2 linked regions of the Pleomorphomonas sp. T1.2MG-36 genome follow. The protein of the gene in region 1 interacts with the protein of each later gene in a pairwise test. Links are inferred from orthologs where the notes say so. Each region holds a gene or a part of one and is shown on either strand. Other genes may lie near its edges. The genes, in order: gyrB and gyrA.

Region 1 (7,070 bases):
AGATCGGCTTCAATGCCCGTTATCTCCTGGACATTGCCGGGCAGCTGACGTCGGAGACGGCGGTGTTCCATCTTGCCGATGCCGGCTCTCCGACACTGATCCAGGATGCCGGCGACGGCGCCACGCTTTATGTGCTGATGCCGATGCGGGTGTGATCTGCCGCCGCTGGAATGCCATGACAGAATCCCGTCCGGAGGCGAAGGTGCGCGTGAGCCGCCTTCGCCTCAACGATTTCCGCAACCATGCCGACCTCTCGCTCGATTTCCCGGGCCGGTCGGTGGTGCTCGTCGGCCAGAACGGCGTCGGCAAGACCAATGTTCTCGAGGCTCTGTCGCTGCTTTCCCCGGGCAGGGGTTTCCGGCGGGCGACGCTCGCCGAGATGGCGCGGCTTGGCGGTTCTGGCGGCTTTTCCGTGCTGGCCAATGTGGAGGGTGCCTACGGCGCGGTGCGCATCGGCACCGGGTCGGGCCCGGACGAGCCGGCGCGGCGGCTGCTTGTCGATGGTGAGCCCCAGAAAGGCAGCGAGCGGCTTTCCGATCATCTGCGGCTCATCTGGCTCGTCCCGGCCATGGATGGCCTGTTCATGGGGCCTGCGGGCGATCGACGCCGCTTCCTCGACCGGCTGGTGCTGGCGGTCGATCCGGCGCACGGTCGGCGCGTGTCGTCCTATGAACAGTCGGTTGCCTCCCGCAACCGACTGCTTGAGGCACGCGATGCCGATGCTGCTTGGCTCGACGCCGTCGAAGCCGAAATCGCCGCGACCGGCGTCGCCGTGGCTGCGGCTCGGCGCGAGACGGTGCATTGCCTTGCCCGCTTGATCGCGGCGCGTCCGGATGGCGACGATGTCTTCCCGCGTGCCTCGGTTCAGCTGACCGGCGACGTCGATGCGGCGCTCGATGGCGCGGCGGCGGCCGACGTCGAGGACTGGTTGAGAGCCGATCTCAGGGCGGGTCGCTCCCGCGACCGTGCGGCCGGCCGAACGCTCGTCGGTCCGCATCGCTCCGATCTTTCGGTGCGCCACGCTGAAAAGGACATGCCGGCGTCGGCGTCTTCGACGGGCGAGCAGAAGGCGTTGCTCACCGGCCTCGTGCTGGCGCAGGCGGCCTTGGTCACCGAACTGACCGGCAGCCCTCCGGTGCTTCTGCTCGACGAAGTGGCCGCCCACCTCGATGCCCGCCGACGGCGATCGTTGGTCGATCTCGTCGCCGCGCTTGGCGTTCAGGCCTTCATGACGGGTACTGACGCGGCTCCGTTCGAAGCCTTTGCCGGCGAAGCGGAAATCATCGCGATTCCAGACAACGGCAGGCCGGATTTCCGGCAATTTTGAGCCTGATTCGCCGCATTTCCACCCGATTGGCGGACCATGGTATCGCCAACATTTGACCGCTGGAATGAACCCTCGGCGAGGTCATTGAAAAATAAGGGGTTTCAGCCTTTCGCCGACGATGGTTGAAGCCACCCCCGCCAGCCTTTATGAAGGCTCAGGCGGGATGTTCCCGAGACGAGAAACGAAGGCCTCCATGACCGACACCACAGCCTACGACCCCGACGACTACGGCGCCGAATCCATCAAGGTGCTGAAGGGGCTCGACGCGGTGCGCAAGCGCCCCGGCATGTATATCGGCGACACCGATGATGGCTCAGGCCTGCACCATATGGTCTACGAAGTGGTGGACAACGCCATCGATGAGGCGCTGGCCGGCCATGCCGACGTGGTGAAGGTCCGCCTCAATGCCGATGGCTCCTGCACGGTGCGCGACAATGGTCGCGGCATTCCCACCGACATCCACAAGGAAGAGGGCGTGTCGGCGGCCGAGGTCATCATGACCCAGCTGCACGCCGGCGGTAAGTTCGACCAGAACTCCTACAAGGTGTCGGGTGGCCTGCACGGTGTCGGCGTGTCGGTGGTCAACGCACTGTCCGTCTGGTTGAAGCTCAAGGTCTGGCGGCACGATCTGGTGCACGAGATGAGTTTCTCGAACGGCGTGCCGGACGGTCCGTTGGCCGTCACGGGAACGAGCGTCGGCGAGAAGGGCACGGAGGTGACCTTCATGCCGAGCCACGAGACCTTCAAGGGGGTCACCGACTTCGATTTCGCCACGCTGGAGCGTCGCCTGCGCGAGCTGGCTTTCCTGAACTCCGGTGTGCGCATCCTCCTTGAGGACAATCGCGGCGTCGAGCCGCGCATCGAGGAACTGCATTACGAAGGCGGCCTTGAAGCCTTCGTGCGTTACCTCGACCGCTCGAGGAAGCCGGCGATAGCCAAGCCGATCCTGGTCTCGACCGACAAGGACGGCATCACCGTCGAGGTCGCGCTCTGGTGGAACGACAGCTACCACGAGAACGTGCTCTGCTTCACCAACAACATTCCCCAGCGCGACGGCGGAACCCACCTCGCCGGTTTCCGCGCCGCGCTGACGCGTCAGGTGACCAGTTATGCCGAAGGCGCCGGCATCTCCAAGCGTGAGAAGGTGACGCTGACCGGCGACGACTGCCGCGAAGGTTTGACCTGCGTGTTGTCGGTGAAGGTGCCTGACCCGAAATTTTCCAGCCAGACCAAGGACAAGCTGGTGTCGTCCGAGGTGCGTCCCGTTGTCGAGAGTGCCCTCAACGAAGCGTTCTCCACCTGGTTCGAGGAACATCCGGCCGAAGCGCGCACGGTGGTCGGCAAGGTCGTCGAAGCCGCGGCCGCCCGTGAGGCAGCCCGCAAGGCGCGCGAGCTGACCCGCCGCAAGGGCGCGCTCGACATGGCGTCGCTCCCCGGCAAGCTCGCCGAATGCCAGGACCGCGATCCCGCCAACACCGAGCTGTTCCTCGTCGAGGGTGACTCGGCCGGTGGCTCGGCCAAGCAGGGCCGGAACAGGGAGTTCCAGGCGGTTCTGCCTCTCAGGGGCAAGATCCTCAACGTGGAACGGGCGCGCTTCGATAAGATGCTATCTTCGGCCGAGATCGGCACGCTGATCACTGCGCTTGGCACGTCGATCGGTACCGACGAGTTCGCGCCGGACAAGCTCCGCTACCACAAGATCATCATCATGACCGACGCCGACGTCGACGGCGCCCATATTCGCACGCTGTTGCTCACCTTCTTCTTCCGGCAGATGCCGGCGCTGATCGAGCGCGGTCATATCTACATCGCCCAGCCGCCGCTCTATAAGGTGACGCGCGGCAAGTCCGAGCAGTATCTGAAGGACGAGCGGGCGTTGGAAGACTTCCTGGTGACGCAGGGTCTCGATGAGGCGGTGCTGAAGCTCGCCGATGGCGAAGCGCTGGCAGGACAGGATCTTCGGGTCATCGTCGATCGGGCACGTATCGTCCGGAACCTCATTGACGGACTGCATCACCGCTATAGCCATGACGTCGTCGAACAAGCGGCGATTGCCGGGGCGCTCGACGCCCGGCTCCTGGAAAACCGCGAGGCGGCGCAGAACGCTGCCGAAAGCGTGGCTGCCCGCCTTGATATCATCGCCGATGAGTTCGAGAAGGGGTGGACGGGCGAGGCCTTGTCCGATGGCAGCCTCGCCTTCCATCGCGTCGTGCGCGGCGTTACCGAGACCAGCATCATCGACGCGGCGCTGCTGTCGTCGGCCGATGCGCGCAAGCTGACCGCCCACCATGAGCACTTGGCCGCCACTTATGGCATGGCCGCCGCTCTCCGGCGCCGGGACAGCGAAATCGCGGTGCGCGGTCCGCGTACGTTGCTGGATGCTGTCTATGCCGCCGGCCGCAAGGGTATCGCCATGCAGCGCTACAAGGGCCTCGGCGAGATGAACGCCGAGCAGCTCTGGGAGACGACGCTCGATCCCAACGCCCGCTCGCTGTTGCGCGTTCACGTCAGCGAAGCGATCGAGGCCGACGACATCTTCGAACGGTTGATGGGCGATGAGGTGGAGCCGCGTCGCGAGTTCATCCAGGCCAACGCCTTGTCGGTCGCCAATCTCGACGTTTGACATCGGTCCCGCCTGGCCGAACCTCGGCGTACGGCAGCTGAATTGGGTGACCTTGGCAGGCTCTTCAGGCTTGCCGAGGCTACTCGGCGAGATTCTTGTCGCTTGCCGCCATGCCCCGCTCGCAAAGCCGTCCGAATTCTCCGGGCGGCCCTCCTGAACGAGACGGCGGCCCGCGATTTTGGCGCGGGCCTGGGCCATGCACCTCGGCTGGGCGCGTAAAATCCGATTGGGCCTCCGCTATCCGGATGGACCTTCACCCAAACCCTACGAAGCTTGAAGTGTTGATCGCAACGCGTCATGCCGCGGCGACGAGCTCGGCAGCTTGGCCGGTTCCCCAAACTTCAGGCCCGAGGCGTACCCACTTCAAAACCCCGACCCAGTCTTCACATTCATGGACCATCTTTCGTCGCCGGCAGTCCCGCAGGGTTTTGTCGCTGTGACTATGGTCTCCGGGCAGCGCCGACATCCAGGGACGCCGCGACTATTCCATCAACGGCAAGTGACGCCCTGCGGCACCCAAACCGCCGATGCCGCATCGCCATACGGCCGCGCCCGACCGTCAAGCGCCATGGCGCCGGCAAGTGCGGCGACGACGGCGTCGAGGCGATCTTCGAACGCCTTGAGAGTCCTGCCGCGTGCGCCCAGTGGCGGGAGTGTAAGGGCGGCGGCGCTGCCGGCCAACATGCCGTCAAGCGTGGTGACGATGGTCGCCCAAATCTCGTAAAGCCGCAGGCGGCGCTCGGCGAGCGGCAGGCCGCGCCAGTATTTGCCGGTGTTTCCAGCCTTGTACGGCAGGCGGTAGGCCGCGCCGAGAAGCTCGATCAGCGCCGGATGCGGGTAGATTTCCACCCTACAGGGCGGACGGATGTCGAGGGTGGCGAGCGGATAGCCCGCGGCGGAAAGTCCCGCCTCCAGTGCGCGGCCGACAGCGCCGGGCCGATCCGCGGTGGGCGAATGGGTTCCGGCGCCTCGACCGGAGTAGGCGCGATTGACGGCATTGTCGGCGGCCCGGCGCGTGAGGATCGGTGCGTCCATCATCGGCATGTCCACGGCGACGAGATCGGGCGCCCTCCCGGCGAGACGACAAGCAGCTGCGATCAGGGCGGAGGGGCCGCTGCCGACATTGTCACCTGTGAGGCCGATGAACTCTTCGAATGAGGCTGCCGCTGCGATCAGATGCCAGACTGTGCCGGTCTTGGCGGCCAGGGCCACGCCGCTCGGGTTGGCCGAAGTCCAGGCCGCATCGATCCCGAGCACGACTTTTTCAGATGGTGAAGCCGACATGTCTCCTCGTCGGACGCTGCGATCGGCGTGCGCCGGCCAGCATCAGGAAGATGCCGGAAATGCCGGCAACGGCGAGAGTCGGCCAGGCAAGTATCGCCGAGCCCCATTCTGTCCATGCCGCGTCGCCGACGAGAGGCTTCAACAGCCCCTCCACCCGATCGACGAAATCGGGAGCAATGAGAGAAAGGCTTTCGGACAGCGGAGTCATCACCACCGTATCGGCGGCGATCGATGAAATTCCGTCGGAAATCAGCGCCACAACGCCGATGGCAAACAGCACAAGCCCAACCACACGCGCAACAAAGGACAACATGCTAGTGCTCCCCCGCCCGAACACGGGGCGTATCTTGTGGCTTTCGCGTCTTCCGTGCAACGTCGACGATAGGCATTTGTTTCTATTTTCAAGTTTTTTCAGCCTCCGGTTCCCCTTCGGGACCGGGGCAGCTATCATCGGCCGCCATGATTGGAGAGAATCACGCCGGGAGCCACGGCGTCCTCTTCCCGTCCCTTGGGAGCCTCACCTGATGCGCATCACCGCCACCGTCTCCGTCGTTTCCGTCCTCGCGCTCGCTGCCTGCGGCAGCTACGCGCCGCCGCCGCCGCGCATCGCTCCGTTGGCGCCCCAGCCGGTCAATCCGGTGGCAAGTCAGGCACTGCCGGCGCCGGTGGCTCCCGCCATGCCGCAGCCGACGACCGATGTGGCCCTCGGACAGCCGACGGCGATGCCTGCCAATCCGGCCGCTGCCGCCGATGTGCGCAAGGCCGACCTGATCGGTGGATGGACATTGGCCTCGGCCGGAGAAACTTGCCAGCTCTCCATGAACCTGACCACCTGGAGCGGCGGCTATCGTGCGTCGACGCGCGGTTGCGTATCCGACGAACTGAAAGCCGTGGGCGCGTGGGATGTCTCCGGCAAGGAGATCTTGCTGAAGGACGCTTCCGGCGCCGTTGTCGCTCGTCTCTACGCCGCGGCTCCCAATCGCTATTCCGGCCAGACCGACGTCAGCAAGCGCGGCGTGCAGTTCTTCCGCGGCTGATCGCGGGAATGACGGCGGAGGCTCCGGCCGGCGAAATCGCCCTCTGGCTCGATGGCGAAGTCTCCGCCGGCCGTTTGACGGCTGACGCCGCGCAGCGGCACGCCGCCTTTGCCCTTGACCGGTTGCTCAAAAAGCTCGCGATGCCACGTCGGCGCCGTCGTTTGCTCGGTCTCATTCCGGTGGGGCGGACGCCGACGGTGCGTGGCCTCTACCTCTGGGGCGGCGTCGGGCGGGGCAAGACGCTGTTGATGGACCGCTTTCACGCGGCAGCGCCGGTCAGCAGGAAGCGGCGGCAGCATTTTCACGCCTTCATGGCCGACATGCACGATGCCATCGCCACGGCGCGGCGGGCCATGGCGGCCGGCGACCCGCGCGATCCCGTCGAGATCGTGGCGCGGACCCTTGCGGACGAGGTCAAGCTCCTTTGCTTTGACGAGTTCTCGGTAACCGATATCGCCGATGCCATGCTGCTCGGCCGCCTGTTCGGCCGCCTCTTCGACCTCGGTCTGACCCTGGTCGCGACGTCCAACGTCGCGCCCGACCGGCTCTATTTGAACGGCCTCAATCGCAACAGCCTCCTCCCCTTCATCGGCATTCTCAGGGAACATTGCGAGATCGTGCATCTCAGGGACGGCGCCGATCATCGGCTTGAGGGTCTCTCGGCGGCCGACGTTTATCTGTCTCCGCTTGGGCCGGCCACCGACGTCGCCACCGAGCGTCTTTGGGCGAGCCTGTCGGATGGTGGCGAGATGACGTGCGATCTTCACGTCAAGGGGCGCCTGCTCCACGTGCCGCGTGC
Region 2 (8,089 bases), on another replicon or contig:
ATCCGGAAGTCGGCCGGGGCGACCAGATCTCGAACATTGCCAATTGCGCCGTCGAGACAATCGATGGCCTGAAGGTTTGCGCCAGGGAGGCGCGGGCCAGCGTCGGCGTCACGGTCACCACCGTGGCCGCCGGCCTGACCATCGTCGATTGATAGACAAGGAACCAAGCGAGACGCTTTCGCGCCTCGCTCAGAATGCGGCAAGGGCGCAAGACGTTGGCCACCGTCTTGCGCCCTGACTTTTTTCCGATGGTGCGGCAAGAGCGCCGAGGTCACTCCTCGGCGCCGGCCTCCTCACCGATGTCGGAGATGTGCTCCACGGACACGACCTTCTCGCCCTCGCCCGTATTGAAGATACGGACGCCCTTCGAGGCGCGCGAGACGATGCGAATCTGCCCAACCGGCACGCGAATCAACTGACCGCCATCGGACACGAGCATGATCTGATCGGTCGGCTCCACCGGGAAGCCGGCAACCAGCTTGCCGATCTCGTCGAGCTTGCTCTGATCGGTCGCCTTGATGCCCTTGCCACCGCGTCCCGAAATACGGAACTCGTAGGACGACGAGCGCTTGCCATAGCCTTGCTCGTTGACCGTCAGCACGAACTGCTGGGCGAGCATCATCTCGGCATAACGATCGGGAGTGAGGGCATCGATGCTGTTGACCTCCTCCTCGGCTTCGTCGGCGATCACATCCTCGACGTCGGTCTCCTCGTCTCCAGCCACGCGCTGCTCGGCCGCCCACTGCTTCTGGAATGCGGTCCGTTCGGCCGGATTGGCATCGAAATGGCGCAGGATGGTCATCGAGATCAGCTCGTCACCGTCGGCGAGCGAAATGCCGCGCACGCCAGTGGAATCGCGCCCCTTGAAGACGCGCACGTCGCCGACCGGGAAGCGGATGCACTGGCCGAGAGCCGACACCAGCAGGAAGTCGTCATCCTCGGTGCAGGTCTCGACGCCGACGATGCCATCGGTCTCGTCGTCGAACTTCATCGCGATCTTGCCGTTGCGGTTGACCTGCGTGAAGTCGCTGAGCTTGTTGCGGCGAACGGTACCGAGACGGGTGGCGAACACCACGTCCAGATCCGACCAGGTCCGCTCGTCCTCCGGCAGCGCCAGAATCGACGTGATGCGCTCGCCATCCTGCAGCGGGAGGATGTTCTTGATGAACTTGCCGCGCGACTGTGGCGTGCCGAGCGGCAGCCGCCAAACCTTCAGCTTGTAGGCGATGCCGCGCGAGGAGAAGAACAGCACCGGCGCATGCGTCGAGGCGATGAACAGGCGGGTGACGAAATCCTCTTCCTTGGTCGCCATGCCGGAACGGCCCTTGCCACCACGGTTCTGCGCCCGGTACTGCGACAGCGGCACCCGCTTGATGTAGCCCTCGTGAGAAACGGTGACCACCATCTCCTCGCGGGCGATGAGGTCTTCGTCCTCCATGTCGGCGTCGGACTCGACGATCTCGGTGCGGCGCGGCGTCGCGTAGGCTGCCTTGATCTCGATGAGCTCGTTGCGGATGATCTCCTGCACCCGCTCGCGCGAGGCAAGGATTTCGAGATAGCCCTTGATCTCCTCGGCGAGCTGATTGAGCTCTTCGGAAATCTCGTCCCGGCCGAGCGCGGTCAGGCGCTGCAGGCGAAGATCGAGGATGGCTCGCGCCTGCTCTTCCGAGAGATTGTAGGTGCCGTCGTCGTTCATCTCGTGGCGCGGATCGTCGATCAGACGGATCAGCGCCTCGACATCGGCCGCCGGCCAGCGGCGGGTCATCAACTGCTCGCGGGCAAAGCTCGGGTCAGGCGCGTTGCGGATGACCGAGATCACCTCGTCGATGTTTGCGACGGCGATGGCAAGACCGACCAACACGTGAGCCCTGTCGCGCGCCTTGCCCAGCAGGAAGCGGGTACGCCGCGTCACCACCACCTCGCGGAAGGCGATGAAGGCAGACAGCACGTCCTTGAGGTTCATCAACTGCGGTCGGCCGCCGTTGAGGGCCACCATGTTGACGCCAAACGACGTTTGCAGCTGGGAGAAACGGTAGAGCTGGTTGAGCACCACGTCGGCGACAGCGTCGCGCTTCAACTCGATGACGACGCGGATGCCGTCGCGCGAGCTCTCGTCGCGCAGGTCGGCAATGCCTTCGACACGCTTCTCGCGCACCAGTTCGGCGATCTTCTCGACCATCACCGACTTGTTCACCTGATAGGGAATCTCGGTGACGATCAGCGCTTCACGGTCCTTGCGGATCTGCTCGATGGCGACGCGGCTGCGCATGACGACCGAACCGCGGCCGGTCATGAAAGCCTGCCGGATGCCCGAACGGCCGAGGATCATGGCGCCGGTCGGGAAGTCCGGCCCCGGCAGCACTTCCATCAGCTCTTCGATGTCGGCGTCCGGATTGTCCATCAGACGGATGGTGGCGTCGACCACTTCGCCGAGATTGTGCGACGGAATGTTGGTCGCCATGCCGACGGCGATACCGCCGGAACCGTTGACCAGCAGGTTGGGGAATCGCGCCGGCAGCACCGACGGCTCACGCTCGGACCCGTCGTAATTCGGGTTGAAGTCGACGGTGTCCTTGTCGAGGTCGTCCGTCAGCGCCTGCGCCACCTTCTCGAGGCGGACCTCGGTGTAACGCATGGCGGCGGCGCTGTCGCCGTCGATGGAGCCGAAGTTGCCCTGCCCATCCACCAATGGCAAACGCATGGAGAACGGCTGCGCCATGCGCACCAGGGCGTCGTAGATCGAGCTGTCGCCATGCGGATGGTATTTACCGATGACGTCACCGACCACACGCGCCGACTTGCGGTACGGCTTGTTCCAGTCGTAGCCGTTCTCGCTCATCGAATAGAGGATGCGGCGATGCACCGGCTTCAAGCCGTCGCGCACGTCCGGCAGGGCGCGGGACACGATCACGCTCATGGCGTAATCGAGATAACTGCGCTTCATTTCCTCGATGATCGACACCGGCTTGATGTCGGTCGGCTCGGCGCCGTCGGGTGTCTTCGTCTCTTCAGCCAATGGCTTCAACTTCCTGAACTACTCCGCCGTCCAGTCAAAAGACCTGAAGGAGGCAGGGATTGTCTTTACGGCTTTACCGCCCGGTCGGACAAGGCTTCGTCATTTGCGACCGGAACTGCCGGATATGCTTCGTTCTAGCCGATTCTGACGGCGGAATCCATGGCGACACGCCCCCGTCAACAGCCATCGGCACGGGTAAATTTACCCTTTCACATCAACACATTATTCGGGCTTTTTAGTGGCTGCGATCAACCGGTGGAAAACCTTGCCTAAACTTCGCCACGGATACGGGGCGTCCATGCCTCCGAAAGGCACAAAGGACGCCCCGAACCGTTCCGAAACTCGCCTCAGTTGATCTCGGTGACGAACTTTTCCTTCGGCCAACGCACCTTCTTGAGGTTCACGAGCCAGTCCTTGTCGGCTTGGCGATATCCAAGCGGCAGGATCGTGACCGAGCGAAGACCGCGCGCTCCGAGGCCGAGCAACTCATCGAGCGCCTCGGCATCGAACCCTTCCATCGGCGTTGCATCCACTTCCAGCATCGCCGCTTCGGCGATGGCGAGGCCGAAGCCGATATAGGCCTGGCGTGCCGCATGCTCGAAGTTGGTTCGGGCGTCGCGCGGCACATAGGCGGACAGCAGCCGCTGCCGGTAGGCGTTCCAGTTGGCGAGCCGCTCGCCATCGAGCTTGCGCTCCTCGACGACGAAGTCGAAGGCTTCGTTGATGCGATCGGCCGTGTAGGTATCCCAGGCGGCAAAGACCAGCAGGTGCGAAGCTTCGACGACCTGCGCCTGACCGCTGGCGATCGGCAGGATCTTCGCCTTGATGTCGGGATTGGTGATGACCAGCAGTTCGTAGGGTTGCAGTCCGCTCGACGTCGGCGCGAGGCGGGCAGCCTCCACGATCCGGTCGACCTTGTCCTGCGGGACCGTGCGCGTCGGGTCGAACTTCTTGGTGGCGTAGCGCCAGTTGAGTTTGTCGAGAAGCATGAAGGCAATTCCCAGGATAGAGAAGAACAGGCCGGGGGAGCACGTGCAATCGGCGCGACGCCCCCACCGGAAGGCTGGATGACACTCGTCCCGCCACCCAGGAGGCGCAACGACCTCGCGCCGTTGTCACCGAGAAGTGAGCTTCCCTCCCCGATCAGTCCTTCTTGTCGTAAGGATTGTCACCACCGGAGCGCATCTGGACGCGGATCGGCGTCCCGGGCATGCTGAAGGTTTCCCTGAGCCCGTTGGCGAGATAGCGCATGTAGCTCTCGGGCATGGCCTCCGGCCGGGAGCCGAAGATGACGAACATCGGCGGCCGCGTCTTGGCCTGGGTGATATAGCGGATTTTCAGGCGGCGGCCGGCGACTGCCGGCGGCGGATGATGCTCGATGAGACTGGTCAGCCAGCGATTGAGGCGTCCGGTGGAAATGCGCGTGTTCCAGACGTCATAGGAGCGCACCACCGCCTGCATCAGCTTGTCGATGCCTTGGCCGTTGAGACCGGAGAGCGGCACCAGTTCCACGCCACGCACCTGCGGCAGAAGCCGCTCGCATTCCTCCCGCAACTCCTTGAGCTTGCTGGCGCGATCCTCGACCAGATCCCACTTGTTGAGACCGATCACCAAGGCCCGGCCCTCGCGAACGATCAGGTCGACGATGTGAAGGTCCTGCTTCTCGAAGGGAATGGTGGCGTCGAGCAGAACGACCACCACCTCGGCGAACTTGATGGCCCGAAGCGCATCGGCCACCGACAGCTTCTCCAGCTTTTCCTGCACGCGCGCCTTGCGGCGCAGACCGGCAGTGTCGAACAGCTTCACCTCGCGGTCGCGCCACACCCAATCGACCGAAATGGAGTCGCGGGTGATACCGGCCTCCGGCCCGGTGAGCAGACGATCCTCGCCGATCATTCTGTTGATCAGCGTCGACTTGCCGGCGTTCGGTCGTCCGGTGACGGTGACGCGCAACGGCCGCTGTTCCTGCGGACGGACGAGATTGCCCTCCTCGTCGACGTCGAGGTTGACCACCGCCTCCTCGCTCTCCGGCTCGGCAAAGCCGAGACGGCCCTCGAACGCGTCGCGCAATACGTCGTAGAGATCTGCCATGCCCTCGCCATGCTCGGCCGAGATGGCGATTGCCTCGCCGAGACCAAGCTCATAGGCCTCCATCAATCCCGGCTGGACGCCGCGTCCTTCGGCCTTGTTGGCCACCAGGATCACTTCGCGGTCCATGCGGCGGATCACGTCGGAGAAATGCTTGTCGAGCGGCGTGATGCCGGCCCGCGCGTCATAGAGGAACAGGATGGCGTCGGCTTCGCGGATCGCCGTCTCTGTCTGGGCGCGCATGCGCCCCGCGAGCGAATCCGGATCGGCTTCCTCTAGGCCGGCGGTATCGATCACCTGAAATGTCAGATCGCCAAGCCGGCCGCTACCGACGCGGCGGTCGCGCGTCACGCCCGGCGTGTCGTCGACCAGCGCCAGCTTCTTGCCGACGAGGCGATTGAACAAGGTTGATTTGCCGACATTCGGACGGCCGACGAGAGCGACGGTCGGTTGCGCGGGCATGGTCGAGACTTCCTTCAATAGACATTGCGGCGCCGGACCAAACCGATCCGCCGCCGCCCGTCTTTTTGTCCTATGGCGCCGCGATCAATTCACGGCGATGAGCGTACCGTCTCCGGCAAGAACCATCATCTTGCCAGAGCTCAGGATCGGTGCAATCGCACCGCTGAATCCAATCTCGGTGGTGACGCCGAGCGCGCCGGTAACGGCATCCACCGAAGCGATGCGGCCATCGTTGGACGTGGCCCACAGCTTGCCAGCTGCCATCACCGGTCCGGCCCACGAGCCCTTGCGGCTCGAGGACGGCTTGAGCGGCAGCGTTTGCGCCCAGACCACCTTGCCGGTCTTGAGGTCGATGGCGATCATTCTGTTCTCGAGATCGATCAGGAACAGACTGCTGCCGGAAACGACCGGCGTCTCGGCGCTGCCAATCGGCTGCTGCCAGCGAACGTCGCCGGTCTTGAGATCGAGAGCGACCAGAGCGCCGCCGATGCCGGTGGCGTAGACGGCGTCGCCATGGATCACCGGGCTCGCCGAAGCATCCCGCAGTCCGGTGATCGCCGAAATCGAGCCGCTGCCGGTGATGGAGGCTTGCCACTTGACGTTGCCGGTGGCGAGGTCGAAAGCCTGGATCTGGCCGGTCGATCCGGCGACCACGACAGTGTCGGCGGAAATCGCGGCGCTGCCGGCACCGGCGAGCGCGGCGCCCGAAACCTCGGTCGAGGCGCGCCAACCGGATGCGCCGGTCGCCGCATCGAAGGCCTGGACCACACCCGACTGGGCGGTGACCACTACTTTGCCGCCACCCACCGCGGGCGCCGAACGAGCCGGCGCATCGAGCTTCACGCGCCACAGGATCGAGCTGGTCGCGGCATCGATCGAAAGAAGCTCGCCGTATCCGGTCGCCGCGTAGACGCGACCACCCGCAACGGCCAGACCGCCACCGCCGACCGGATCGCGCGCGCCGGACGGGTAAACGCCGACGTGCCAGGTCGCGCCACTGTTGGCCACCTTGAACCCCGAGACAACGCCAGCGGAGTCATAAACATAGACGATGCCATCGGCGGCCACCGGACGCGCCGAGATGCCGCGTCCCTTGCTGGTGGAAAGCCCCATCATGCCGTTGCCGAAGCCGGACTTGCCACCCTTGATCGACCAATAGTGCACGCCTTGCAGGGCACCGACGACATTGCCGGGGTCGTTGGTCGCGGTACCGCCGGGCTGCGACCATGCGGCGAGCGCCGTCGCCGCGCCAATGGTCGCTCGACCGTTGGTCACGCCCCGAGTCGGGTCGGACACGGCCAGAATCGAGGTGCGATTGCCCTCGGCGACCGGCTGGTCCTTCTTGAACGGGTTGAGCGAAGACAGCGAGTCCATCGCCGAATCCGAGCCGCACCCGCCGAGCGTCATGGTGACGACCAATGCGAAAGCCACCGAGGAAAGGCGCGGAGAAACCATCATCCAGCCGCTCCGCTATCGCCGTTTCCGGCCTCCGAGGCTGCAAGATCGCTCAGCACGCGCGCCCGGTTACGGGTACCCGACGGTGTCGTCGGATCGTCGATGAGCTTCCGGGCTTCCTCGCCGGCCAACTTCCAATCCTCGGCGCGAACGGCCGCGAGGGCGACGATCTCGCGCGCAGCATGGCGCCAGGGGGAGATATCGTTGTTGTAGCTGTCGACCCGCGCCTTGATCTGGTCGAGGCTTTCCCGATCGACGGCGATCAACGCAGCGCGGACGGCGGCGAGATCACGCAACGGCTGGTCGACGCCCGAAGTCTTTGACAGATCCTCGAAAGCGGCAAGCGCGTTGTCCATCTCACCCATCGCCGCGTGTTCCGAAGCGGCGCGGAAGCGTGCCAACACCTGATATTGCTTCGGCGCACCAGAGCCATAGACCGCGAGCGACTCGGCGAGCGCCTTGTGATCTCCGGCCTTTACCGAGGCCAGCACCTGCGAATAGGCGTCGCCGGCCGCGTTGGCACGGCTGGTCGCCCAGTAATCATAGCCACGCCAGGCAGCGGTACCCGCGACGATAAGTCCGGCCACCACGTAAAGAACCCAGCCGTAACGCTTCCACAGGCCCGTCAGCCGATCGCGGCGCAGGTCTTCGCCGACTTCGTCGAAAATATCAGACATCTTCTACCCAACTATCGGCTCGCGGCCCTCGCGGTCGCTACCCATACACGGCCTGCGCCAACCCCAGCCAGCGCAACTCATCGACGCCGTTTACAGCCTTTTTCGCGGCAACGCCACCTCTTCATGCGGACAGGGCCGAGCCCCCTCACAGCAAAGGCATGCCGATCAGCCAGTCGTGCAGCACGAACAGCAGCGCCGCCCAAACGGCAAGGCCGATTGCCACCGCGATCCAGTCGTTCATCGGCTCGGGCGGCGCGGTCGACGACGCCGTCATCGGCCGCGCGATTAGGGAGAACCGAGCCGCCAGAGTCCATATGAAGAAGACCGCGCTGAGCAGCACTCCGGCAAGCGTTCCGATCGCCAGCGCATGAGCGACCGACCAGAGCGTCAC

What was found.
Region 2: the proteins of gyrB (region 1) and gyrA interact in binary tests that used the Escherichia coli proteins (3 or more experiments, as listed by UniProt). The link is inferred for Pleomorphomonas sp. T1.2MG-36 from one-to-one orthologs.

The regions. Positions count from the first base shown.
Region 1 is NZ_CATNLY010000045.1:190,837-197,906, forward strand. The notes cover bases 1,166-4,235. They hold gyrB (DNA topoisomerase (ATP-hydrolyzing) subunit B), read left to right. Parts: upstream 1,166-1,520; coding sequence 1,521-3,950; downstream 3,951-4,235. Other genes in these bases: recF (DNA replication/repair protein RecF), read left to right, coding at 1,166-1,327. Outside these bases: dnaN (DNA polymerase III subunit beta), read left to right, coding at 1-155; more of recF, read left to right, coding at 176-1,165; QQZ18_RS18505 (DUF429 domain-containing protein), read right to left, coding at 4,440-5,207; QQZ18_RS18510 (hypothetical protein), read right to left, coding at 5,215-5,547; QQZ18_RS18515 (protease inhibitor Inh/omp19 family protein), read left to right, coding at 5,759-6,271; cell division protein ZapE, read left to right, coding at 6,280-7,070. UniProt on the Escherichia coli protein: DNA gyrase negatively supercoils closed circular double-stranded DNA in an ATP-dependent manner to maintain chromosomes in an underwound state.
Region 2 is NZ_CATNLY010000001.1:573,111-581,199, forward strand. The notes cover bases 72-3,305. They hold gyrA (DNA gyrase subunit A), read right to left. Parts: upstream 2,945-3,305; coding sequence 272-2,944; downstream 72-271. Other genes in these bases: QQZ18_RS02770 (hypothetical protein), read left to right, coding at 72-152. Also shown: more of QQZ18_RS02770, read left to right, coding at 1-71; QQZ18_RS02780 (NAD(P)H-dependent oxidoreductase), read right to left, coding at 3,364-4,005; ribosome biogenesis GTPase Der, read right to left, coding at 4,160-5,566; QQZ18_RS02790 (outer membrane protein assembly factor BamB family protein), read right to left, coding at 5,651-7,024; QQZ18_RS02795 (tetratricopeptide repeat protein), read right to left, coding at 7,021-7,698; QQZ18_RS02800 (NnrU family protein), read right to left, coding at 7,844-8,089. UniProt on the Escherichia coli protein: A type II topoisomerase that negatively supercoils closed circular double-stranded (ds) DNA in an ATP-dependent manner to maintain chromosomes in an underwound state.